One region of the Arthrobacter sp. 210 2 genome, then DNA from elsewhere that is predicted to be linked to it. Evidence: riboswitches for the same ligand, from Rfam matches in the RefSeq annotation. Region 1 holds a riboswitch; each other region holds the start of a gene.
What was found. Region 1 has a riboswitch for S-adenosylmethionine ahead of metX (homoserine O-acetyltransferase MetX). Riboswitches for the same ligand answer to the same signal wherever they lie in the genome.

Region 1 (3,269 bases):
GCACGAAGCGCAGGAACACCAGGAGGGCCGGGGCCCAGTAACCGATCTGGGCGAACGTGGGCAGGCATCCCATGAGGAAGGTGGCCACGCCCACCAGGATGATGCTCAGCTGCAGCAGCTGCTTGCGGCCGAATTTGTCACCGAAGTGGCCAAAGACGATGCCGCCGATGGGGCGCGCCACGAAGCCTACGGCGTAGGTGACGAAGGCGGCGATGATGCCATCCAGTTCGGTCCCTGAATTGGGGAAGAACATTTTGCCAAACACCAGGGTGGCGGCGGAGGCATAGAGGAAGAACTCGTACCACTCCACAACGGTGCCGGCCATGGAGGCCGTGACGACTTTCTTCAGGCCGGAGGCCTTGACGTCGGTTTCCTCTGTCCGCCGTGCGGCGGAGCTTTCCGTGCTCATCTGTTACTCCTTCGGCGTCGTCGTCGACACCACTGGGACGTATTGGGGCGGATACGTGTGATTTTGGCCACGAACCGCCGGGTCCCATTGAGTATGGTCCGCCTGTCAGCCCAGCTCAACGGCGAATCTCGCAGAGCACATCTGCATAAACGCACATCCGGGCAAAGGAGGGAGCAGTGCTACTCGGAAAGATGCCTCTGGAGCTGCGGTCCCAGCTGGCCGATTTCGGTTAGGAACCCGTCGTGGCCAATGGGCGCCTCGATCAGGTGGACGTCCACATCCCCCGGAAGCGCCCGGGCCAGCTCACGTGACTGGGACGGAAAGTACAGGCGGTCGGAGTCCACGGCGGCAACAAAGAAGCGGGCTTGGCTGGCGGCCAGTGTTTCGGCCAGCGTGCCGCGCCCCCGGCACACGTCATGGCTCATCAGCGCCTCGGTGATGGCGATATAGCTGTTGGCGTCAAACCGCTGCACCAGTTTGTTGCCCTGGTGGTCAAGGTAGCTCTCAACTTGGTAGCGTCCGCGTTCCGCCAGGCACTCACCCTGCAACGGCGATTCGGGAGCCTGCGGGGCACGGCCGAACCTGCCTTCCAGCTCGGCGGCTGAGCGGTAGGTGATGTGTGCGATGCGCCGTGCCAGTGCCAGTCCGGCCTCGGGGAAAGGGCCGCCGTAATAATCGCCGCCGTTGAAGTTGGGGTCCTGCCGGATGGCGAGGGTCTGCGCCTGGGCGAAGGCGATCTGTTCGGCCGTGCTGGCGGCCCCTACGGCGAAGACCGCGCAGCGCTGCACGCGCTCCGGGTAGGTGACAGCCCATTCGAGTGCGCGGGCGCCGCCCATCGAACCGCCCAGGACGGCAAACCAGCATTGGATGCCGAGCTGGTCAGCCAGCCGGGCCTCCGCCACGGTGCTGTCCCGCAGGGTGACCAGGGGAAAGCGGGAACCCCAGGGGTTGCCGTCGGGGGCAGGCGAGGACGGGCCGGTGGATCCGTAGCAGCCGCCCACGATGTTGATGGAGACAACGAAGAAACGGTCTGTATCCACGGGTGCGCCGGGTCCGGCCAGCTGTTCCCACCAGCCCGGTTCGTCGGTGTCGCCCCGGGTCACGTGGGTGCTGCCGGTGAGGGCATGTTCGATCAGGATGGCGTTGCTGCCGTCCGCGTTGAGGGTGCCCCAGGTTTCGTAGGCGAGCGTCACCTCCGGAAGATAGCCGCCGGCCTCAAGTTCCAGGCCTCCAATGGAGGCGTAGCGGACAATCCCGTGTTCGGGAACGGTGGTACGGGTGACGGTAACCGTCATGGCAAGACCTCTTCTACGCGCTTGCCTGCCGTCGAATGACCGGCAGGCCAGGTCTTCACCCGGGGCACCCCACCGCGGAAGGAGGGTTGCCGGCCAGCAAGCCGGGGCTGTCACTGGCACTCATGACCTGGTTCGAGTGTACGAAACACCACCCGTCCCAAGCCAAGAGTGTGACTGGTTGTGACTTCCCCGGCCCGGGCACGCCGGCCCTGGCTGCCTGTTTGCTGTGGAGGCTGCCTGTTTGCTGTGGAGGCTGCAGCTGCCTGCCGCTTGCCTGCCTACGTGCCGGCCGGCGTCGCGCCTTGATCTGGTCAGGCGCCCGACGCCGCCTTTGCTGCCCGGAAGCCGGCCTCGAGGTCGGCCAGGATGTCGTCGATGTGCTCAATGCCCACCGACAGGCGGACCAGCCCGGGGGTCACGCCGGCCACGGCCTGCTGCTCCGGGGAGAGCTGGCTGTGGGTGGTGGACGCCGGGTGGATGACCAGGGACCTGACGTCCCCGATGTTGGCTACGTGCGAGTGCAGCTCCAGGGCGTCCACGAACCGCTTGCCGGCCTCGGCACCCCCGGCCAGGTTGAAGGACACAATGGCACCGGTGCCCTTGGGTCCGTACTTGCGGCCGCGCTCGTACCAGGGGCTCGAGGGCAGGCCCGCGTAGGCGACGGATTCGACGTCGTCACGCGCTTCCAGCCAGCGGGCAACCTCCGCGGCGTTGGCCACGTGGCGTTCCACGCGAAGACTCAGCGTCTCCAGGCCCTGGGAGATCAGGAAGGCGTTGAACGGCGAAACAGCAGAGCCCAGGTCCCGCAGGAGCTGGACGCGTGCCTTAAGGATGTAGGACAGGTTGGCGCCCAGGGCGCCGCCCTCCCCGAGGTCACGGCCGTAGACCAGCCCGTTGTAGGTGGGGTCCGGGGTGTTGAAGCCGGGGAACCGCTCCGGGTCCTTGCTGAAGTCGAACTTGCCCGAGTCCACGATGACGCCGGCGATGGCCGCACCGTGGCCACCCAGGTACTTCGTGGCCGAATGGACCACGATATCCGCGCCCCACTCGAGCGGACGGATCAGGTACGGCGTGGACAGCGTGTTGTCCACGATCAACGGCACACCTGCTTCATGGGCGGCCTGGGAGACGCCTTCGATGTCCAGGACATCCTGCCGCGGATTGGACACCACCTCGGCAAAGAAGAGCTTGGTGTTCGGCTGCACGGCGGCGTGCCACTGGTCCAGGTTGTCCGGATCCGCCACGAACGTGACGCTGATGCCGAACTTCTTCAGGGTGTGGGCGAAAAGGTTGTAGGTTCCGCCGTAAAGGCTGGGGCTCGCGACAATATGATCGCCGGCCTCGGCAATGTTCAGGACAGCGAAGGTCTCGGCTGCCTGTCCGGAGCTGAGCAGCAGGGCTGCCAGGCCGCCTTCGAGGCTGGCAATCCGTTGCTCCACCGCGTCCTGGGTCGGGTTGCCGATGCGCGTGTAGATGGGCGCCAGTTCCGCCAGCGCAAACCGGTTCGCCGCGCTCTCCGCGCTGGGGAACACAAAGGACGTGGTCTGGTAAATGGGCAGCGCACG
Region 2 (3,269 bases), on a different contig from region 1:
GAAGATCGGCAGCAGCGAGGCCAGGAAGACGCCGATGAGGACTATCAGCGCGGTCAGGTAGAGCTTGCCCGCCCTCCGCGAGGTGTGGTCCACCACCGTTCCGAAGTCGTCCTTGGCCCTGGGCCCGTACACCATGCCCACCACCAGGCCGGAGAACAGGACGAACAACTCGGCGCCTGAGACGAACCCCACCGCTTCCTGCGTGAGCAACTGGAACAGCGAGGTCATGCCCAGGTGGTTGACCACAACAAAAACAATGGCCAGGCCGCGCAGCATATCCACCCGGGAATCCCTGCTGGACGGGTCTGAGTATCCCCACGCCGTTGCGGCATTGACCCGGCGGGGAATCTGCCACAGGGCAACCAGGAGGATGAGGAGCGCCGCACCCACTGTCCACGCAGCCGCCCCGGTGAGGGTGTTTGCCCGCACGAACGCACTGCCGGAGCTGACCTCGGTGACGGGGCCGGTGACGATGGGGGACGCTTCCAGCCTGCCCAAGGCGGCCTTGGCGATGCCGGGGTTTCCGGTGAGCGGCCAGTCGATGCTTGCCACTCCGGTGTCCCGGGTACTGGTGCGCTCATCCCACACCACCGCCCCTGTCATGCGGAACCCGGCATCAGTGGCAGTCCCCACCACCTGGTCCCACCAGCTGGTTTTGATGTCCGCTTCCGGGGCTCCACCGGAAGCCGGGCTGTAAAACGCGGCGGTCTGCAGGAGGAACGGCTTGTCGCGCCCCTCCGAATAGGTGGCGTAGAAGTTTTCCCCGCCGGAGGCCGTCAGCATCTCCTGCAGCTCCCCCGCGCGGGGGACGGTATTGACCGCGGCACCGCCGGCAGTGTCGTCGTGATAGGCCGTCAGGCCCACCCAATCCACCGCATCGTCCCCGGGATAGTAGGGGGCGTAGGCTGCATCTGCGCCGTCCCACTGGCCGTCACCGTTGGTGTCAAGCAGCGCGAACCCTTCACTTCCCTGCGCAGGCGCGTTCCGGTTCCGGCCGAACGGATAGTCCGTGCCCAGGTACGGTTCCCAGACCATCACCGTGCCGCCGCCGTTGGCCTCCCGGAACGCCGCCGTGACGGCCTGGAACGCTGCGCGGTAGGCAACGGGCTGCTGTCCCCATTCAACCCAGCTTGCGTTCATGTCCGGGGCAAACCGGATCAGCAGCTGGCCCTTGAAGGTGGAAGCAAGCTCCCGCACCTCGCCTGCGAAGGCTTTCGCGGCCGCGCCGTCAATCTGATCCAGCGGCACCGTGGGTTTCACCGTGAGCATCGCGTGGGCGCCCTGAAGTGAGGACTGCTCCAGGAAGCCCTCGATGTCGTCCTCCTCGGACGGGCGGTAGGGGAAGGCAATGTCATGGCCAAAAACGGCCGGCGATGCACCCAAGCGGCCCGCGAAATCGGCGGCGGTATCCTCGCCCCATTCAAGGACTGTGCCCAGCAGCGGCTTCCCCTCTTCCGGAAAGCTCCTTGCGGCTTGTGCGGGCGCGGCAGGCAGCACTACGGCGATGAGTGCCATCAATACCACCGCGAGGAATACCAGGGTTTTCCGGTGGAGGGGCACGCTGGATGAACCGGCGCTGACTCGAGGCACGGTTGTGCACATGCTGATGGGACCCCCACTGCTGACGACCTGGTGACGGGGCGTTGCCCCACGTGAACTCTATCGGGACGCAGGGCCGGCGCACGGTAAGGAAAGCGCGCCCACCTGCGGTGATACCGCCGTCGGACGTCCCCTCGCTTAAGTGCGCAGCGCCGCACGCTGCGCACCGTATGGTTCAGTTACGGAACATGACGACGGCGGCGGTGCGGCTCCGCCTGCCAGATGTTACGTTTTTGGGGAGTAATGAGTACCGGCGCCAAGCCCTGACTGGCCGGTCGGCAACCCTCCCTTTCGCGGCGGGGTGCCTCAGGTGAATACTCGGCATATCGACCGATTCGAGCTGCAAGCGTGAGAGAAGGAGATCCGTCGTGTCTGACGCACCTGCCCCTGAAGAGAGACTGTCGTACCGGCTTGTCACCGGCCCGGATGACAGGTCTTTCTGTGAACGGATTTCCACCGCCCTGGCCGAGGGCTATGTCCTGCACGGCAGCCCGGCAGCAACGTTCAACGGCACCACCGTCATCGTTGCCCAGGCCCTGGTCCTGCCGGCGGCCATCGCCTCGGCGGATGCCGCCGTCGCGACCGCCGTGGACAACCTGGAGTCAGGCACCGAAGACCTCGAGTTCGACGGCGAGGGCCACGCATGAGCTACGCAGGAGACCTGACGCCTGAGGAAGCCTGGGCCAAGCTGGAGCAGGGCGCCATCCTGGTGGACGTGCGCACCGAGGGCGAATGGGCCCACATCGGCATTCCGGACACCAAGGCCACGGACAATGATCCCCTGTTCATCCAGTGGACGTTCCCGGGCGGCATTCCCAACCCCGATTTCATCAAAGACCTGAGCCAGCAGGCGCCGGAGGACAACGGGACCGAGCTGCTGTTCATCTGCCGCTCCGGCCAGCGCTCCATCTCCGCGGCCATCGCCGCCACCCAGGCCGGTTTCACCTCGTACAACGTCCTGGAGGGCTTCGAGGGTGAGCCGGACCGCTACGGCGAACGCACCGTCAACGGCTGGAAGAACCGCGGCCTGCCGACCAACCTGGGAAAGAATTAAGTGACCTTCAATAACGACGCCGCCGGCTGGAGCCCTGACACCCAGGCCGTCCGCGGCGGGCTGGACCGCACCAACTTCCAGGAAACCAGCGAGGCCGTGTTCCTGAACTCGGGCTTCGTGTACGAATCCGCTGCCGCCGCCGAGCGGGCATTCACGGGTGAGGACGAGCGCTTCGTCTACTCCCGGTACGGCAACCCTTCGGTGGCCACGTTCCAGGAGCGGCTCCGCCTGCTCGAGGGCACCGAGGCGTGCTTTGCGACGGCGTCGGGCATGTCCGCCGTCTTTACTGCCCTCGGCGCGTTGCTGGCTGCCGGCGACCGCGTTGTTGCCGCCCGTTCGCTGTTCGGGTCCTGCTTCGTGATTTTGAACGAAATCCTGCCCCGCTGGGGCGTGGAGACGGTCTTCGTGGACGGGCCGGACCTGGAGCAGTGGCGTGAGGCCCTGTCCCAGCCCACCACCGCCGTCTTCTTCGAATCGCCGTCCAACCCGATGCAGGAGATCGTGGACATCGCCGCGGTCAGCGAACTCGCGCACGCCGCGGGTGCCACCGTCGTCGTCGACAATGTCTTTGCCACTCCCCTGCTGCAGCGCTGCGGCCAGCTCGGAGCCGACGTTA
Region 3 (3,269 bases), on a different contig from region 1:
GGCCAGTTCCGTGCTCGCCGCGAGGGGATCGCACCAGTGCCAGGCCTGGGCAACGGTGACGACGTCGAACGCCGCCGCCGGAAGGCCCGTCGCCTCGGCGGTGCCGAGGACAGCCGTGGTGTCTGGATAGTGAGCCGTCAGCTGTCCGAGCATGTCTGCGGATGGATCGACGGCGGTCACGGCTAACCCAGCGGCCAGCAGGAGTTCGGTGAATTTGCCGGTGCCGGCGCCAACGTCCAGCGCGTCACGGGCCCCGGCCGGAACGAGCCATTGCGCCGATTCCGCAGGATACCCGGGCCGGACCCGCTGGTAATGCTTGCCGCCGTCCTGGAAGCTCTGGCCGAGCTCCCGGCGCCGCCCATGATCAAGCCTGGGGCCACCCCGAACCACCTGCGGCCTCCTTCACTAATGCCCTGCGATATCCTCCGAATTTACCGCATCCGGGTCCGGCAGCAGGGCACGGCCGGTCAGCCGCTGGCGACGGTCAGTCGTCAATGCAGGGAGCAGCCCCCGCGGTTCCCGGCGTGTTCGGAGCCCAGTGCGGGTAGGTGCGGGTGTCGTTCGCGGGAACCCAGCGGCCGGCGTCCACCACGTAGTCCCAGCCCAGCCCGTCGCGGCGGAGTTTGGCGATGCCTGCCAGGAGCCGCTCGGCATCCTCGAGCCGGGAACCGAGGCCGAAGCTGGCACGAAGGGACCCCGAGGGCAGCCCCAGCCGCTTCAGCAGGGGATGCGCGCAGAAGCGCCCGTCCCGCAGCCCCACCCCGTGCTCAGCGGAAAGGTACGCGGCAACGAGCCCTGCGTCGTAGCCCTCGACGGAAAAGTTGACCACGCCAATGGTGTCCGTGTCCGCGTTGGTGTCCTTGAAGATCTGGTGGACCGTGACGCCGTCGATGTCCTGCAGGCCTTCCACCAGGAACGAGCGGATGGCGGACTCGTGCGCGTGCCAGCGGTCCTGGTCCAACCCGGCGATGACCTGGGTGGCGCGGGCAAGGGTGGCCGCGCCCAGGACGTTGGGGGAGCCGCCCTCGTGGCGGGCCGGGCCCGTTGCCCAGCTGACGCCGTCGAGCCTTGCTTCCTTGACGGCGCCGCCGCCGGCAAGGTGTGGAACACCGGCGTCGAGCCAGTCAGGACGTCCCACCAGGACACCGGCGCCGAAGGGCGCGTAGAGCTTGTGCCCGGAGAACGCGACGTAGTCGACGTTGTCCGCGCTGATGTCAATGCGGCGGTGCGGCGCCAGCTGGGCGGCATCCACCACGATCCGTGCGCCGTGCTGGTGGGCGAGCGTTGCCAGGGCGCGGACGGGAAGGATCTCGCCGGTGACGTTGGAGGCACCGGTGATTGCCAGCAGGCTCACGCCGCCCTGCTCCAGCTCAGCGCGGACGGCCTCGATGGTTCCCGCGATGGTGTCGGCGGCAACAATGCTGCGGTGGGGCACTCCCTGCCAGGGCAGCAGGTTGGCGTGGTGCTCGATGTCCAGGTACAGGACGTCACCGGCATGGCGTCCGTCAGCGACGGGCAGGCAGCCGGCCAGCAGGTTGAGGGAGTCCGTGGTGTTCCTGGTGAAGATGACGGAATCGTCCGGCCGGCCGCCCACGAAATCGCGGACGATGCTGCGGGCGTTCTCGTACACGGAGGTGCTGATTTGCGACGCGTACCCGGCGCCGCGGTGGACGCTGGCGTAGTACGGCAGGATCTCGTTGAGGTAGGCGGACACCACCGAGAGGGCGGGGGCAGATGCGCCATAGTCGAGGTTGGCATACCGCACATGCCCGCCGGCGATCAGCGGCGCCTGGATTTCTGCGCCGGTGACGGCGGCGAGGGGACGGCCGGCGATCGCCTGGCGCGCGTCGAGGGCCGCTGCAGCTTCGGTGGTGGTGGCGGCGTTGGGGGAGACGGTGGCAGTTGTCACAGAGACCTCACTTCAAAACAGGACTCCGGCATAGAGGAATCCGCGCTTGCCGCATCCGCTCCGGACCGGCCTGGTCGTCACCCGGGGCACCCCACCGCGAATGGAGGGTTGCCGGCCAGCAAACCGGGGTTTTGCGCTGGCACTCGTGACCTGGTTAAGAGCGTAGAACATGGGGCGGCCAGGTTCGAAGCCGGCGCAACTGTTAAGGCTTTTGTTACGCGCCGTCGCGAAAGGCGTTTCCAGCCGAAGAAAACGACGGCGGGCGCCGCCTTTCGGGGGCGCCCGCCGTCGATTCTTCGGTCAGGTGGTGTTGGGGCCGGAGTCAGAGAAGGTCGTCGAGGCCCGGGTTCAACCGCTGCAGCACCTCGGAGTGCAGGATGGAGTTGGTGGCCAGGGCGTTGCCGCCGAACGGACCGTCCTCGCCCTCCAGCGACGTGAAGCGGCCGCCCGCCTCCACCACGATCGGTACCAGGGCCGCCATGTCGTAGAGGTTGAGCTCGGGTTCGCAGGCGATGTCCACCGACCCTTCGGCCACCATGCAGTATGACCAGAAGTCGCCAAATGCCCGGGTCCGCCAGACGTCCTCGGTCAGGCCGAGGAACTCGTCAAGGTTTCCGCGTTCCTTCCATCCGCCCAGGCTCGAATATGACAGTGAAGCGTCGGACAGGCTGGAGACGTCGGACACCCGCAACCGGGTGGCCGCGGCAAGTGAACGGCCCATGTAGGCGCCCATGCCCTTGGCCGCCCACCATCGCTTGCCCAGTGCCGGGGCACTGACCACGCCAACTACCGGCTCGCCCTCGTCAACGAGGGCAATAAGGGTGGCCCACACGGGCACGCCGCGGACAAAATTCTTGGTGCCGTCGATGGGATCGATGATCCACCTGCGCGAGCCGTGGCCGGTGCTGCCAAACTCCTCACCGAGTACTGCATCCCGTGGACGGGAACGGGAGAGCTGGCCGCGGATGGCTTCCTCCGCTGCCTTGTCCGCATCGGTGACCGGCGTCAGGTCAGGCTTGGTCTCCACGTGGAGGTCCAGTGCCTTGAAGCGGCTCATGGTCTGGTCATCCACGGAGTCGGCCAGGACATGGGCCAGGCGCAGGTCATCGTTGTAGCTCGAAGCGGGTTGGATCATGGTTCCAAACTACCGTCTGCGGGCGGTTCTGCTGGGAGATCGGCGTTGTCAGTTGACGCTGCCGAGCTCCTTGGTCTCCTGCGCTTCCATGCGCGGATCCGCTCCGAGGAGCCTCCGCAGGGACGCAAGCCGGGCTTCACCGGTGGGACCCGCATGGCCTCCGGCCACCCAGGCGTCCAGGCCGCAGTCCACCGCCGTGGCAGTGTGCTTGCAGCCGCGTTCGCA

Region 2: it holds a riboswitch for S-adenosylmethionine, as region 1 does, so the genes downstream of both, AC5RWA_RS10730 (DUF1737 domain-containing protein) here and metX (homoserine O-acetyltransferase MetX) in region 1, are expected to answer to the same signal.
Region 3: it holds a riboswitch for S-adenosylmethionine, as region 1 does, so the genes downstream of both, AC5RWA_RS14615 (aminotransferase class V-fold PLP-dependent enzyme) here and metX (homoserine O-acetyltransferase MetX) in region 1, are expected to answer to the same signal.

What each region holds. Positions count from the first base shown of each region.
Region 1 is NZ_JBNHIE010000006.1:117,798-121,066, reverse strand. Features, by position in the region: gene AC5RWA_RS13040 (MFS transporter) at 1-409, opposite strand, end outside; gene metX (homoserine O-acetyltransferase MetX) at 589-1,704, opposite strand; SAM riboswitch class IV at 1,717-1,832, opposite strand; gene AC5RWA_RS13030 (bifunctional o-acetylhomoserine/o-acetylserine sulfhydrylase) at 2,016-3,269, opposite strand, start outside.
Region 2 is NZ_JBNHIE010000004.1:253,085-256,353, forward strand. Features, by position in the region: gene opgC (OpgC domain-containing protein) at 1-1,515, opposite strand, end outside; SAM riboswitch class IV at 1,839-1,954, shown strand; gene AC5RWA_RS10730 (DUF1737 domain-containing protein) at 1,968-2,246, shown strand; gene AC5RWA_RS10735 (rhodanese-like domain-containing protein) at 2,243-2,653, shown strand; gene AC5RWA_RS10740 (O-succinylhomoserine sulfhydrylase) at 2,654-3,269, shown strand, end outside.
Region 3 is NZ_JBNHIE010000007.1:165,381-168,649, forward strand. Features, by position in the region: gene AC5RWA_RS14610 (class I SAM-dependent methyltransferase) at 1-390, opposite strand, end outside; gene AC5RWA_RS14615 (aminotransferase class V-fold PLP-dependent enzyme) at 485-1,909, opposite strand; SAM riboswitch class IV at 1,947-2,060, opposite strand; gene hisN (histidinol-phosphatase) at 2,232-3,044, opposite strand; gene rsgA (ribosome small subunit-dependent GTPase A) at 3,093-3,269, opposite strand, start outside.